One region of the Paenibacillus sp. BIC5C1 genome, then DNA from elsewhere that is predicted to be linked to it. Evidence: riboswitches for the same ligand, from Rfam matches in the RefSeq annotation. Region 1 holds a riboswitch; the other holds the start of a gene.

Region 1 (8,184 bases):
TTTACCGTCATCGGTTCATTGAACAGCACATCTCCGTAGATTACAGGTGGCTTCACGCATCGTGAGCCGTAGGATTGTACCCAGCCGTTTTTGGTGAAGGCGAATCCGGTCAGCTTTTCACCGAAAAACTCGACCATATCGGTACGTTCAAACTCACCGTGTACCAGCACATCCAGACCAATTTCCTCCTGGATGGTAATCCACTCCTGGATCTGTTCACGCACATAAGCGTCATATTGCTCCGCATTCCATTCCCCTTTACGGAAGAGTGCACGTGCTTTGCGCACGTCCGCCGTTTGCGGGAAGCTGCCAATGGTAGTTGTTGGCAGCAGCGGGAGCGACCATTTTTGCTGCTGCAATTCGCGTCGCTCCTGGAATGATGCGTTGCGAAGCAGCTGCTCATCAGCATGTACCCCTGCAGGCGCACCACTCAGGCGTGTCCGTGATTCGGACTCGCTCAGCAGGCGCACCGCTTCGGTGCTTGCCTGGGCGCGGCGGCTGGCTTCAGCCAAAGCCGCTTCCTGGTCCGCCTGCTTCGCACCGCCGGACAACAACGTGCCGAGCGTCGCAATTTCCTCCAGCTTCTCGTCGGCAAAGGCCAGGGCATTGCGCAGCACTGGATCAAGCGCGCTCTCCTGAGCGGCAGTCACCGGTACATGCAACAGGCTGCAGGAAGGCTGAATGATCAGCTTGCCTTCGGCTGCGAATTCAGCCACCTGCTCCAGCAGCTTCGCCGTCTCTGCGAGATCGGCGCGCCAGATGTTGCGCCCGTCGATGACACCGGCGCCCAACCATTTATCCTGCGGGAAGCCATGCTCCCGCAGGCTGGCCAGGTTGCCTTCATAGCCGTGGATCAGGTCCAGGCCGATTCCGGCAACAGGCAGTGATGTCACGACCGGATAAGCTTCCACCGATTCGAAGTACGTTTGAAGCAGCAGCTTCAATTCCGGTGCAGCTTGTGCCAAGGCAGCATACACCTGTTGCAGCAAGGCTTCATCTTCGGAAGAGACAGCCAGCGTCAGAGCAGGCTCGTCGATCTGTACCCACTGTACACCTTCTGCTTGAAGCTCAGACAGAAGCTGGCTATATACTGGAACGAGGCGTGTGACGATTTCTGCGAAGCGCTCTTCGTCATAGCCTTTGGCGAATCGTACATACGAGTACGGACCGACGACGACCGGTTTACCTTCCAGCCCAAGCTCCTGCTTCGCTTCGCGATAGGCGGCAAGGGGTTTATTTTCAAGCAATGCAAATGCAGTATCATTATGAATCTCAGGTACGATGTAGTGATAGTTGGTGTTAAGCCATTTGGTCATCTCACAGGCTGTTGCCTGATCGTTACCCCGGGCCATGGCGAAGTAGGTAGAAATGGATACTGGTCCGCCTGAATGGTTAAAACGCTCAGGAACGACGCCAAACATCGCGGATACGTCAAGAATATGATCATAGTAGGAGAAGTCGCCCACAGGAATCAGATCGAGCTGTTGTGCCTGTTGTTTCTTCAGATCTTGCAACCGAAGCGTGGTCAGCTCCTGATGAAGCGTGGATTCATCGATTCGGCCAGCCCAGAAGGACTCCAGTGCTTTTTTCCATTCGCGTCCCGCACCGATGCGGGGGTAACCGAGGTTGCCTGTCAGTACTTGTTGCTGTTGCTGTGATTGCGACATGTAAAATTCCTCCTCATTTATAATAAGTGCACTCATCAAGTTGAAGCTATTGTGGTGTGTTTCTTTTGAAAGCGTCAAAAAAAGGCATTCCTTCCGATTCCATACCCCGAGAAACAGGCATCATGAATGACGACTGTGCACAGAGATAGAATGGGAAAGAACACCTGCTATATGTAGTTGTAGCGGCTGCTCTAACACCTCCCTATCTTCCGTAGGTCATGCGATGCTGTCGAAACAGGCAGGTCTCCTGGCTTGCGGATCATGGTCTTGTACATGTCCTTCCCGGTGGATATACCAGTGGATTGTTTATGTACAGACTCCCCGTTTACAGTGGCGGGACCGCGACGGATTTACACCGTGCTTCCCTTTTAAGCCTGACCACGCATGTCGCGCGGTCGGCACCTGTTTCCGTGTGCAGAAATGTGCGTACACATCTCCGGCTATGAAATTGGTGACCAAGCATAGAATGATAGATTGTATAATGATGCAATCTTTGTATACTTGCTCGTATGCTACCAATCATAGACGATAACCTACGGGCTTGCAACATATATCATTAATCCGATCGGAAATAAAATTGACTGCTATGAAACCTTGGTATACTGACAGGTTTGACTCCTTAAAATGAACTAAATCATCGCCCATGCTGTGCCTGATTCCCCTCTAATAAAAAAATCGTTACCATGCATCTAACTGCATGGTAACGATTGTCTGGCTAGCCATGGTTGCACCCACATCGATGATGCGCTGATTACGACTGCCGCGAAAAGGAAGTGACACGTCACGCTCAGCTGCGATATAAGGACCATCAATAATGACGTCGCATAGCTGGGATAACTCCGCCCGTGACGGGTCTGTAATCAATTCTTCATACACAAACCCCGTGTAGGCCCACAAGGTCAGATCAGGTCGAGCAGCCCGAAGCTGCCGAACCCAGGATGCGCATTCTGCGGCAGAGAAAAAAGGATCACCTCCGCATAAAGTAACCCCTTCCAGCAAGGGATGCGAGGTCACTTCATGCAGAATCTGCTGCCGCCGCTCTATCGTAAATGGTTCGCCTGCACGGAAGCTCCATGAGCCGGGGCTAAAGCAGCCCGGACAAGCGTGACGGCATCCACTGATGAACAACACAGCACGCAGGCCTGGCCCCTCATTCACTGATTCCGGGATGTAACCATACAGATTCACCGGTGTTTCACCCGGTCTCTCACTTCGGCCTGCTTCGCGCCATTGAACCGCACTTTATAGTCACCGGTCAGATACCCCGTAACCCGGCGCAGCCGCTGGAAATGCACATGGTTTTCATGAGCCTCACATCCGGGGCATACATCTCCAATGACGCCCTCATAACCACAGGACGGACAACGGTCAATCGGATGATTAATGGAGAAATACCCGATGTCCTGGGCCAGCGCGTATTGAACGATTCGTTGGAAAGCGGCGGTATTGGCCCTTACATTCCCGTCGAGTTCGACATAAGAGATCGCTCCGGCATTACATAATGAGTGGAAGGGAGCTTCCAATTCAATCTTGCGATAGGCAGGAAGATTATAATAGACCGGAATGTGAAATGAATTAGTGTAGTATTCCCGGTCATTGACGCCCGCGATACTGCCGTATCGCTCACGATCAATCTTGGTGAATTTGCCGGATAGGCCCTCAGCGGGCGTAGCGAACAAGGTGATATTCAGATTATGCTGCTCACTCATCCGGTCACAGAAATCTCTCATCGTACGAATGATATTCAAGGCCTCTCGATGTACATGCAGGTCTTGTCCATGGTGACGGCCATATAGAGCAGTCATACATTCAGCAAGTCCGATAAAACCAAGGGATAACGTACCATGTTTTAACAGGAAAGCCACTGGTTCATTTGGAGCCAATCGTTCACCGCCTTCCCATACTCCTTCCCGCATCATGAAGTCCGATGCTTTGGCAGGCTGATTCGTCTGAATTCGATACCGATGCAGCAGTCCATCTGTAGCATTGTGCATGACGGATTCCAACGCCGTATAGAAGCCAGCACGGTCAGCGATGGCTCTTGTACCCTGGCAGATCCCATATCGAATGCCGAGCTTGACCAGATTGATGGTATTAAAGGAAAGGTTACCTTTGCCGCTCTGACGATTGCGTCCGAAGCGATCAGCCAGTGTGCGTGTACGGCATCCCATCGTCGCAATGATCGTGTCGGGATCTTCCGGTTGATAATAGGGCAGGTTGAAGGAAGCATCCACATTGACAAAATTCGGATACATGCGCCGTGAGGAGCAGGTCACAGCAAGCCGGAACAGATCGTAATTCGGATTCCCCTCAGATTGGTTAATTCCTTGCTTGCACTGGAATATATGTTGTGGGAACACGGGCGTTTCTCCGTTACCGAGTCCACGAATGGTCGCTTCCAGCAACGATCGGGACACGAGTCGACCTTCGGCTGAAGTACACAGCCCGTAGTTCAGCGATGTGAACGGAATCTGCCCTCCGGCACGGCTGCTCATGGTGTTCAGGTTATGGATCAGGGACTCCGCAGCCTGCCCGGTCTCCAGTTCCGTTTCTTCACAGGCAAAGGCAAAGGCTCGAGGACACTTCTCCTTTGCTTCATCGCTATCCAAATGCAGTTGCTCATCCTCAATTGAGGTGATTTCCCCAAACAGCCGTTGTCCCTTCCGGTAATGCTTACGGAACGAACGCTTCACATAAGGGGCGAGATCCCAGTCGATTTTATTGGCGGATACACCACCGTACTGACTGTTTTGCTGGGATTGAAAAATAATGGCCACCAGTGCCATGGCAGACATGATCGTCTGTGGTGTACGAACCGAACCATTGCCGGTATTGAATCCGGAGGACAGCAGTCGATCAAACGGAATAAAGATACAGTTTGTCGTTCCAAGTGCATACTGATCCAGATCGTGTACATACAGATCGCCGTTCTCCACAGCTAGCGCGAGCTCCTTAGGCAGCACATGACGCAGAGCATGCCACTTGGCGGTCTCCGAACCGAGCCTGCTCATCTTGCCGCTGAATGAGTCTCCGTTCAGATTGGCATTCTCCCTCAGCGTATCGGCGTCTTCAGCACCTATAATTCGTCTTCCCAGGTCAGATAGCAGATCGGATGCCGGTGGAGAGGCATACTCAAGCATGTTCATATCAGTTCCTCCTAAATAATGAAATTGAAAATGTATGGGATAATGTCCATTCATTGAACACTACATGTAGAGTTTCTTTATCCATTTATACACTGTATATTGTTATTTGGGTGTGATAAGAATCACATGTGAGAGGTTGATCAACGGCCATGATTTATAGCCCTGAATGATAAAGGTTTTCAAAGCTGGAGGGTAAGCGTATAATTTCTATTTACCGTGCAAGTTCAGTTGACGATGCTTGAAAAAAGGATAAAAAACTTCATATATGAATAGTTTGTGACAGCCTGTTTCGGAACATTTGAACCCTCGTTAATCGTTTGAATCATACTGTGGAATACGGATTTGAAATGCAGCTAAGACAAGAGGGGTGAGTCATGGGAACGGTAAGTATTACAAGGGGCTTCTATGAAAATATACAGGAAGCCGCATCCCATATCGTAGACGTATTAAGCGGAATATTAAAGGTGAACACCATCTTCGTTGCCACGAATGATGGCGTGACCAATGTTATTATGGAAGCTTTTAACCGCGAAGAAGAGTTGATCGCCAAAGGTAGTGAACTTCCATTTGAAGCTTCTTATTGCAGCCTGGTATTAAGAGATAAGGGCAGCAGTCTGATTATCACGGATACTTGTGAACATCCTCTTACGAGATCAATGGACGTAACAAGCGGGCTGGGCAATCGTTTCTTTGTAGGGATTCCCATCATGCGGAGATCCGGGGAAACGTTCGGTACGATCTGTCTGATGGATGATCCTGATTATGTGATCAGTGAAACGGATATGAAAACATTGCAAGCCATGGCCGTTTTTCTCGGGTATGTGGTGGATCTGGAAGATACGCTTCAAGTTCAGGAACAGAAGCTGAGCGATTCGGAGCAATTACAGGAGCAATTGCAGGCAGAGAAGGAACGTGCGGAGTCTGAGGCGATGACCAAGACGCAGATGCTGTCGCTGATGAGCCACGAGATTCGTAATCCCCTGAACGGCATTCTGGGATTAACTGACCTGATGCGTACACCGGATATGTCGGACGAGCAGACAGAATATGTGAATATGATTGAAACCAGCGGTAACATTTTGCTCTCCCTGTTGAATAACATGATGAGTTTTAACGTCAATGACGCAGGCAAAACGGTCGTACACGATGATCCATTTGATCTGGTGGCCACGATTGAGAATACCGTTTATCTCTACGCGGGACTTGCGCTAAGCAAGAACATTGAACTGGGACTGAACCTTGATCTGAATGTGTCCCAGGTTTTCGTTGGGGACGAAATCAAGATTGGGCAGCTATTGTCCCATGTCATTCAATATGCCCTAGATTCAACACGGGCAGGTTCCGTATTGGTTACGGCAACCGTAGCTGGTGGAGATGCAGAGGAAGCGGGTACACTTCAACTCTACGTTAAGTACACTGGACGCATGTTGTCTTCTGATAATAAGCTTAGATCATATGACAATTTGGACGGAAATATCAGTACACAAAAGCTGGTTGGAACCAATCTCGGTTTGGCGGTCAGCCAAAACCTTGCCATCCTTATGAACGGCCGTATTCAGGTGCATGGCATAGGAGACAAGGAGACAGAATTTGAGATCTGCCTGCCGCTCCGCAGACATTGGGAACTGCCTCAGCTTGCCAATATTCAGCATCGACTGAAGGGCAAAAAGGTGTTGCTTGCCAAGGACCCTGACATTCTGCAAGGGGCTTCTTCCCTGATGCGCAGATGGGAGATGGATGTGCATATGACCTCGGTTACGACCGAAGCGTACGACTGGATTCAGAAGGGCTTTACGCCTGATGTGGCCGTTGTGGATATGGGACTGCTGGAGGGCGGTGCTGTGGATTTTGTACACAAGCTGAAGCGCCTGGTTACAGATTCACCGGTCATCGTTTTGATTCCGTATGGCATGCATATCGATCCACATGAAGCGGAAGTCTTCGATGCGGTCCTGACTAAGCCGGTGAAGCAGGCCGATTTGTTGAATGCGTTAAGCATCATTGTGCATTAAGAATATGAGATAATACATTAAACTAGGCGCACCTGTAACGGGTGCGCTTTATGTTGTTATTTTGAAGGAAGAGGAAGCTCGAACCAACAGTTCTGAGTCTACTTTAAATACACGTTTATCCTGAAACTCATTCGTATTCATTGTGTCAATCATCTTCTCCATAAGAATGGCCCCCATCGTGTACTTGGGCTGGTTCACCGAACTTAGTGTAGGATGGATGTATTTGCTGATTCGATTGTTGTCTACACCTACGATTGCCAATTGCTCGGGGATGCGTATTCCGTATTCCGTACATGCCTTGTATACACCTAGCGCCATTTCATCATTAGCTGCATATACAGCGGTGAAGGACAGGCCTTTGTTAAACAGTCTTTTGATGGCTTCGTAGCCGCCTTCTTCATTGAAGTTTCCATTCTCGATCAGTTCGGGGCGGAATGGAATCTGATGATTGCGCAGGGCCTTCAAGTAGCCTTCTAGTCGTTCATAGCTGTCGATTGCTTCAGGATAACCGTTTAAGAAAACAATATTTCGATGTCCGGCCTCAACGAGATGCTGAACCACTTCCTGGGAGAATTTCACGTTATCTGTATATATACACGGGATCTGATCATGTTCGATGTATTTGCCGACGATGCCAATGCGATACCCCTTATCCGCAAGTTGGAATAATTCCTCATCTGCCAGCATGGGCGTGATAATGATGACACCGTCAATGGTCCGATCCAGCAGCAAATTGAGATAATCGACTTCTCGCTCTTTCAGGTTATGAGCATCACATATAATGACCTTGTAATGGCGGGCGTAGGCGATGTTCTCAATGCCTTTAATAATTTCGGCATAATAGGAGTTGTTAATATCCGGAACGATGACACCAATCGTCATGGTTCTCTGTGAACGAAGATTCTTGGCTGCTGCGTTGGGGTGATATCCCAATTGCTCAATGGCGCGCATCACCTTATCTTTGGTTTTGGTGCTTACTTTGCTGTGCTGATTAATGACCCGCGAAACGGTTGCCGGGGACACACCTGCAATGGCAGCTACATCAATGATTTTGACATCCATATTCTTCACAACTCCAAATAAGTGATTGACAATTAATTCAAATTCATTATAATTCCAATTGAAAACGATTACAAGTTATAACCGATTGAAACAATAATTGGGGATAGTGGAGAGATAAAGGGTTTAATATTTAATGAAATGTAATCGATTTCACCACCCCTTCAATTGTGATAAATAGCGGACACCCATGGATCTCACCCCACGTATACCCGCTGTTTATATAGCATTACCGTTACCTGTCGTGAGTGCTGCATCCTGGTTCAGTCATACCTCAAGATATGACCATTTAAGGGAGGC
Region 2 (8,184 bases), 2.1 Mb from region 1:
TAAGGTGACGCGAGGGGAAGCGAACTTTATATTGGCAGCTCTGCCAGAGCCGTGGACAGCGTCGTCCATGCAGGCTGCTCTTGGCGAACGCGGTATACTGATCCGAAGCTGCGCGATGTATCCCGGACTTGGAGAACGACATGTACGTTTTGCGGTCAAGGACGCAGAGGCTAACGGACGTATGCTGGAAACCATGGGAAATGTAATTACGCCTAATCTGACAACCGGGTTAGGGGCAAGGAGGCAAAGCGATGGCACTGCCATTCTATAATCACTACTCTCATGTACAAAAGGACCAGAACGAGTACAGATCTTCTGTGTGGCCGGGATTACACGTCTCCGCACATGAGCGGCATATTAAAGCGTCCAGTCATTCTGCTGTAACAGCCCTTTCCAGTGCTGTGTATGGAGGCGGCATGATTGAACTGAATCGTATATTCAACATCTATGTGGACAGACATTATCGCTGTGATGATCCACCACGTGATATTGCTGATCTGTTGAGTGAATGGCAGGAGCCACAGGATCAATGTGCCGGTCTTCTGACTGCGGTTCGATTGGAGCACACAGCGATCCAGGAATATGAAAGCGATGAGTTCGGATTACTTTGCTGCACTACAGCAGGGGTATCCAATGCTGCACGGGCAGGTTCTGCAAGAACCGTATTCGATGCTGCGGGGAATAAGATGAACAATGGGACGGTGTCCCAGAAAATTGAGAAGGTTTCGGCTTCAACCTATACTCCCGGTACGATCAATATTATGTTGTGGATGAATGGGCGTATGACTGCAGGGGCTATGGTGAACGCCGTTCAGACTGCGGTAGAGGCGAAGGCTGCTGCGTTAGCTGATTTCGGTGTGATGGATTCAGAGAATGGTCTGACTGCAACCGGAACAACAACGGATGCCCTCGTACTCGCGGTCAGCCAGGCTGCAGTAGATAGACCGCTCATCAGTTACGCCGGGACGGCTACGGTCATGGGTGCTGCTATCGGCAGGCTGGTGTATGACACGATAACGGAAAGCCTGCAAGCCGCGCAGGAATGGAAAGAGAGGAATAACAAGCAATGACATCTCTGCTGCATCAATGGGCTTCCTGGCCGATCTGGGCGGGAATGGCTGGAGCCTGGATTATTGTAGGAGCATACATATTGGATCGCTGCATCGGTGATCCACGCTGGATTCCTCATCCGGTGATTGGCATGGGAAAGGCCATCTCAGCTCTGGAGCGGACGATAAGGAGGCGGGTGGATTCAAACCAGGCTCTCAAAAGAGCTGGTGTATTATTTCCCATTTTGATTGCAGGCGGTTCTTTTGCACTGACTTGGGGATTAATCTATGTGCTGGGTCTTATTCATCCGGCTGTTGCGGTTGTGGCAGAAGTGGTTCTAATCGCGACCACCATTGCCTCGAAAGGTTTGAAGGATGCAGGTATGGACGTTTACCGCCATCTGAGTGAGCAGGATTGGACTGCGGCGAGACGTTCACTGGGCATGATTGTCGGGCGTGATACGGAACATCTGGATGAACCGGAGATTGTGAGGGGAACGGTAGAGACTGTGGCGGAGAATATCGTGGATGCCATCGTCTCTCCACTGTTCTATGCCCTGATTGGTGGTGCACCACTTGCCATGGCCTATCGGGCGGTAAATACCCTGGATTCCATGGTGGGTTATAAAAATGAGAAATATCTTCATCTCGGCTGGGCGTCCGCCCGTCTGGATGATTGGGCCAATTGGATTCCCGCGCGACTTACCGCTTTGCTGTTGATTATGGGAGCTTGGTTCATGAAGCTGGATGCCAGAGGGGCAGCACGCATGGTGTCCCGGGATGCACGACTTCACCCAAGCCCAAATAGCGGTTTTCCCGAGTCGGCGGTGGCCGGAGCGCTGGGTATAAGACTTGGTGGACATAACGTATATCATGGCGTGGCTTCATTTCGCGCATATATGGGCGAGCCTACAAGACGGATGGAAGCAGAAGATATTGTACGAACAACACGGCTTATGTTCTGGTCGGCAGGTTCTTTTGTTTTAGTATGTTGGTTGGTCACCTTAGGGGTATGGTCTGCTGGAGGTGGACTGTTATGGAGATAGAAGCTGGACATGGTGACATGCAAAGCCGTGAGATTATTTTGATACGTCATGGTACAACGGCGTGGAACTTGGAAAAAAGGTATCTTGGACATACCGACATCGGATTGCTGCCTGAAGCAGAGCAGGAGCTATCTTCGCTGCGTGAGCAGTTCAGCAATATCACATGCGATGCCCTGTATTGCAGTGATCTGCTGCGATGTCAGCAGACACTCACACACATTGCGCCGTCCCAAGCGGGACAGGCCAAGCTTGATCCCCGACTAAGGGAGATCGACTTTGGTCAGTGGGAGGGGTTGACCTATGATCAGCTCAAGGACAATCCACAGTACCGCGACTGGATCGATGCTCCGCAGGAGGTAACGCCCCCGGATGGAGAGCCCTGGACAGCATTTGCTGCACGGATTGATTCTTTTATGGAAGAGAGTCTGATGTCCTTTTCACCAATACTTCACTCTCCCAGCATGAACGTGCCAAAGGTAGCCGTGATTACGCATGGCGGTGTTATTCGTTATATGGTGTCACGTCTCATTCGGAATCAAGGATTCTGGGATACACAGGTGATACCAGGACAAGCGATAAAGATTCGGCTGGATGGCGATGGGGACAGCTGGGTTGGAACCAGATTGACTTTTCCGTAAATCGGGTTGTAAGGATGTGCAATATAACCTATAATCACAACAGAAGTGTGACTTAGCAAGCGCATCATTGAATAGAGGCTTTAATAAGCTCTGCCGAGGATGCAGGATGCTCACTTGAATGGTTAAACAATATTAGCGACCAAGGGTCCCGCGTGCATGCAGCAATTTCATGGGTTCATATGAGGCCATGAACGGCAAACGGGTGAAATAGGGAAGCCGGTGTAAATCCGGCACGGTCCCGCCACTGTAAATCAGGATAAATTCCTGTAAGTCAGGTTACCTGCCCTGGACGTACAAACCGGTGTTCCTTCGAGGAAAGGACAGCGTTTCGGGCAGTTCTCTGTGCATATACAGCGCCAAGCTGACCATGCGCAGATCGCCACATGCGAGACGTCATCCCTGATCCTGACCAAAGGATTGGGGATTTTATTTTTTCGGAACACAAATTCAAGCGGAATTGGGACAGGAGCACTACTCACTAGAATGGATAGAGAAGGGGAGAATGAACACAATGAATTTCAAGACATGGAAAGGCGTAGCGTCACTGCTGAGCGCAGCGATGCTGGCACTGACGTTGGCCGGATGTGGTACAACAACAACGAACGAGGGTACAGGATCCTCGCAACCTGCACAGGAGCAATCCCAGGAGCAGGCGCAGACAGATCTCAAAACCCAATACCCACTCACGGTTACAGATGCTACGGGTGAATCGTTTACCTTTGACAAAGCACCAGCCAAAATCGTATCCGTATCTCCGGCTGAAACGGAATCCCTTTTCGCACTCGGATTGGACGAGCAGATCGTAGGGGTATCCGACTATGACGATTATCCGGAAGCAGCAACGAAGAAACCAAAAATGGGCGGCATAACAAAGCCTAATGAAGAGTCGATCATTGCAGCTGAAGCAGATATCGTATTTACAGGTATCTCGATGAGCGAAGAGTCGGTTAAGAAACTGCGCGATCTGGGTATTACCATTTTCAAAACAGATCCTAAATCAGTGGATGATGTGATGAACAACATTGAAACATTTGGTAAAATCACGGATCATCAGGAAAAAGCACAAGAGATCATCACCCAAATGAAACAGGATGTGGCTGATGTAACTGAAGCTGTGAAGGCAGTTAAAGCGGAAGAGAAGAAAAAAGTATACGTTGAGTTCTCCCCAGGCTGGACTGTGGGTAAAGGCGAATTCATGGATGAATTGATTACACTGGCCGGAGGAAACAACGTAGCTTCCGACTTGACTGGCTGGAACCAGATTAATGAAGAGAACATTATTGCCTCCAATCCGGACGTCATTTTGTATGCGAACGATGTTATTGACGAAAATTCCAAAACATTGGATCAAATCATCAAAGCACGTAGTGGATGGGATCAAATCACGGCTGTGAAAAACGATGCAGTCATCGGTCTGGATGCCAACCTGTTGAGCCGTCCGGGACCACGGGTAACCCAAGGTCTGAAAGAAGTAGCCAAAGCGATCTACCCTGATCTGTTCAAATGAGTAAAAAGCTGGCAGTGTACGGAACGGCCGGAATTGTGCTGCTTGTGTTAACCGTGCTCATATGCACGGGCATCGGTTCGGTTGCCCTGCCTGTTCGGGACATTGCGGGCATATTGCTTCATCGCATTCCCTGGGTGGGCGACTGGATTATTCCTGACTGGAATACAGCAGCAGAACAGATTATATGGAAGGTCAGATTCCCACGTGTACTGCTTGCCGTGCTTGTAGGTGCATCGCTGGCGATTGCCGGAACTGGATTCCAGGGGGTTCTTCGTAACCCTCTGGCTGATCCGTTTACCCTGGGCGTATCGTCCGGTGCATCGGTAGGTGCGGCTTTTCTGATTTTTTTCGGATTACAGTATGCACTGATTGGGATCTGGACTCTGCCACTGGTCGCGTTTCTGACGGGAGTTGTTACTCTATGGTTTGTGCTGGCTCTCGCTCGTGAGGGTCGCAAAATACCGACACACAGCCTGATTTTGGCTGGCGTGGTCATGCAAAGTTTCCTGGGAGCAGTAGTCTCTTTCCTGTCGACCATGTCGAAACAGACAATCAATGAAATTATATACTGGACGATGGGAAGTCTGGCACTGCGTGGGTGGTCGTATACGGCCATCCTTTTCCCGTATTTTGTACTTGGGCTGATTTTCCTCTGGAGCCGTGCACGTTCATTGAATGTGCTTGCCTTGGGGGAACGACAGGCTGCGCATATCGGGGTTAAGGTGGATGGATTGAAGCTGTCGGTGTTAGCTGTGGGTACGCTGCTTACGGCAGGCGCTGTCTCCGTATCCGGTGTGATCGGCTTCGTCGGCTTGGTCATTCCGCATATTCTACGGCTCATCGTCGGACCTGATTATCGCTTGCTGGTGCCATTGTCCGCCATTGGGGGAGCCATCTTCATGGTCTGGGCAGATACGATTGCACGCTCATTGCTGGCCCCAACCGAAATTCCGCTGGGTGTGGTTACGGCTTTTGTTGGAGCGCCATTTTTTGCGTATCTGCTGCACCGGAACAAAAAGCTGCGGAAGGGGATGATGCCATGAGTACATTCATGAAAACAGACCTTACCAAAAGTCGGCCGATGATAGAAGTCAAAGAAGCTGGTAAAATGTATGGTAACCATCGGGCTCTGCATGCAGTGGACTGGCAAGTCACAGAGGGCGAATGGTGGGGTGTTGTTGGTCCAAACGGCAGTGGAAAATCGACCCTTCTTCAGCTACTTGCCGGAACCGAACAGCCGAACGTAGGCAGCATACAGATTGATGGACGTGACATTTCCTCGTACACCCGTAAAGATCTGTCGCGCATGATTGCGGTTTTGCAGCAGGATGGACTGCCGGCCATCTCTTATCCCGTAAGGGATGTTGTCGAGATGGGACGTTACCCTTACCAGAATTGGCTTGGCAAAGAACCGTCGAATGGAGCAGCGGTAGTTGATAAGGTGTTAGAAGAGTTGGGTCTGAGTGACATGGCCGAACGACCTTTGGATGCACTGAGTGGCGGACAACGGCAGCGGGTTGCGCTTGCCAAAGTCATGGCTCAGGAACCGAGGCTATTATTGCTTGACGAGCCAACGACCTTTCTCGATATCAAATATCAATTGCAATTCATGGAGTTATTATCAGCGTGGCGTCAAAAAAATCATATTACCATTGTGGCGGTGCTGCATGATCTGAACCTGGCCGCGCAATTTTGCGATCATATTCTGGCGCTGCGTGACGGGACTTGTGTAAGCAGTGGCACCCCCCATTCGTTAATGACGGAAGAGAACATTCGGGAGATCTTCCGGGTGAGCCCGGCCATGGTGAATCATCCCGACAATGGATTGCCACAGCTTTTGCTAAGAAGAGAGAAGAAATGAATGAAGCGGGGGAGACCCCATATTTTGATAAAGGAAGTGCTGGCTGTATGAATAATGAACAGGTGTTGGAACAGTTGATTGGTCGGATCGTGGGTCCACATGAGGCAGTTGCGGCTGAAGCTTCCGCGCATGTTGATGCATTGACGAAGCCTCCCGGCAGTCTGGGCAAGCTTGAACAGCTAGTTATTCGTCTGGCGGGAATCACTGGTGAGGCTCGGCCTTGCTTTGATCGAAGAGCTGTCATCGTTATGGCTGCGGATCATGGGGTGGTTGAAGAAGGGATTAGCGCTTTTCCTGCTGAGGTAACGCCGCAGATGGTTCTGAATTTCTTGGCAGGGGGAGCCGCTGTCAATGTGCTTGCGCGCCACGCTGGAGCTCATGTGATCTGTGTGGATATCGGCGTGAATGCGGATCTGGATCATCCAGACCTGGTCTCCCGCAAAGTCCGTAAAGGAACAGCTAACATGGCGAAGGGTGCTGCAATGACCCGGGGCGAAGCGATTCAGGCCATTCTTGCAGGTGCTGAAGTGGTCTCCACTGAGGTTGCGAAGGGAACGCAGTTATTTGTGACCGGAGAGATGGGGATCGGGAATACAACTGCTAGCGCTGCGGTAATGTGTGCATTAACCGGAACAGCACCTGCTTCAGCGGTTGGCCGGGGAACAGGCTTAGATGATGTCGGTTTGCAGCGCAAAGCCGCAGTAGTCAGCCAAGCCCTCAGCGTGAATGCTCCAGATGCAGACGATCCACTCGATGTACTGTGCAAAGTGGGCGGACTGGAGATTGCCGGACTGACAGGTGTGATTCTCGCTGCTGCTGCAAACGGATGCCCCGTTGTCGTGGATGGATTTATCTCCACCGCTGCCGCGTTGATTGCAAGTCATTTTGCTCCGCTCAGCACAGAATACATGATTGCTTCCCATACATCGCATGAAAGTGGACATGCAGCGTTGCTGCGTGAGCTGGGTCTGAAGCCCATGCTGGATCTGGACATGCGACTGGGTGAAGGTACCGGAGGCGTGCTCAGTCTTCATCTGATTGATGCGTCATGTCGCATTCTGAATGAGATGGCGACATTTGCAAGTGCGGGTGTATCTGATGGCACAACGGAGTCTCAACCTACAGAGTCTATATCAGCTTCTGCTGATTCATCTGTTCAAGGAGAGGTATCCTCATGAGTGTTCTCGTGACGGGCGGGGCGCGAAGTGGCAAAAGTTCGTTTGCCGAGCGTCTCTGTATGCAGCGATCCTCTGAGGCTTGGTATGTCGCTACGGCTCAAGCTTATGATGACGAGATGCGTGAGCGTATACGTCTGCATCAGAGCCAGCGGGATGAAGCAGGATATCTATGGCATACGGTGGAGGAACCGCTGGCTTTGCCTGAGTTAATTACACGAATGGGAGAGTCCCATACAGGTACGTCTGCACCGACCATTCTGGTAGATTGTCTGACACTGTGGCTCAGCAATGTACTGTTAGCGCATGAACATGAACCTGTTCAGGTGCTGTACGATCATATGGACGCGCTGGTAGCGGCCATCCAGTCGTACCCGGGTCTGCTCGTGCTTGTCACCAATGAAGTAGGGGACGGCATTGTGCCGGAGTATGCGCTGGGCAGAAGATATCGGGATCTGGCAGGCATTCTCAATCAGCGGATTGCCGCGATTTGCCGCGAAGTGTTTCTGGTGACAGTGGGTATTGCCATTGAGCTGAAAAGCAGGGAGTATCGTTTATGAGTAAAGGTGACCTTGAACAAAAACATGCGGCTGCGGCCGCTTTTCAATTTCTATCCCGGTTTCCGGTAAAAATACAGCTTGATTTCGTCCCGCCATTGTTGAGGGAAAGTGTGGTGTATTACCCGCTGGTTGGTGCTGTCATCGGATTATGCGTTTGGCTGGGCGGAGCCCTGACGGGTGCACTGCTTCCATCGTTTCCGGCTGCGGTGTTAACCTTGACGTTATGGGTATGGCTAACCGGAGGCCTGCATTTGGATGGTTGGATGGATACGGCAGATGGGCTGCTTAGTTATCGCACCCGTGAGCGAATGCTGGAGATTATGAAAGACAGCCGCGTTGGGGCAATGG

The links. A riboswitch is a leader RNA that binds a small molecule or an ion and turns the genes downstream of it on or off. The one in region 1 is predicted to bind cobalamin.
Region 2: another riboswitch for cobalamin. It lies ahead of RS891_RS07345 (ABC transporter substrate-binding protein); the one in region 1 lies ahead of metE (5-methyltetrahydropteroyltriglutamate--homocysteine S-methyltransferase).

The regions. Positions count from the first base shown of each region.
Region 1 covers NZ_CP135922.1:6,563,233-6,571,416, reverse strand. The annotation lists gene metE (5-methyltetrahydropteroyltriglutamate--homocysteine S-methyltransferase) at 1-1,667, opposite strand, end outside; cobalamin riboswitch at 1,888-2,088, opposite strand; gene nrdG (anaerobic ribonucleoside-triphosphate reductase activating protein) at 2,346-2,855, opposite strand; gene RS891_RS29425 (anaerobic ribonucleoside triphosphate reductase) at 2,852-4,813, opposite strand; gene RS891_RS29420 (hybrid sensor histidine kinase/response regulator) at 5,188-6,825, shown strand; gene RS891_RS29415 (LacI family DNA-binding transcriptional regulator) at 6,874-7,887, opposite strand.
Region 2 covers NZ_CP135922.1:1,625,445-1,633,628, forward strand. The annotation lists gene cobD (threonine-phosphate decarboxylase CobD) at 1-271, shown strand, start outside; gene RS891_RS07330 (adenosylcobinamide amidohydrolase) at 252-1,070, shown strand; gene cbiB (adenosylcobinamide-phosphate synthase CbiB) at 1,115-2,095, shown strand; gene RS891_RS07340 (histidine phosphatase family protein) at 2,086-2,733, shown strand; cobalamin riboswitch at 2,888-3,035, shown strand; gene RS891_RS07345 (ABC transporter substrate-binding protein) at 3,236-4,240, shown strand; gene RS891_RS07350 (FecCD family ABC transporter permease) at 4,237-5,283, shown strand; gene RS891_RS07355 (ABC transporter ATP-binding protein) at 5,280-6,101, shown strand; gene cobT (nicotinate-nucleotide--dimethylbenzimidazole phosphoribosyltransferase) at 6,149-7,279, shown strand; gene cobU (bifunctional adenosylcobinamide kinase/adenosylcobinamide-phosphate guanylyltransferase) at 7,276-7,836, shown strand; gene cobS (adenosylcobinamide-GDP ribazoletransferase) at 7,833-8,184, shown strand, end outside.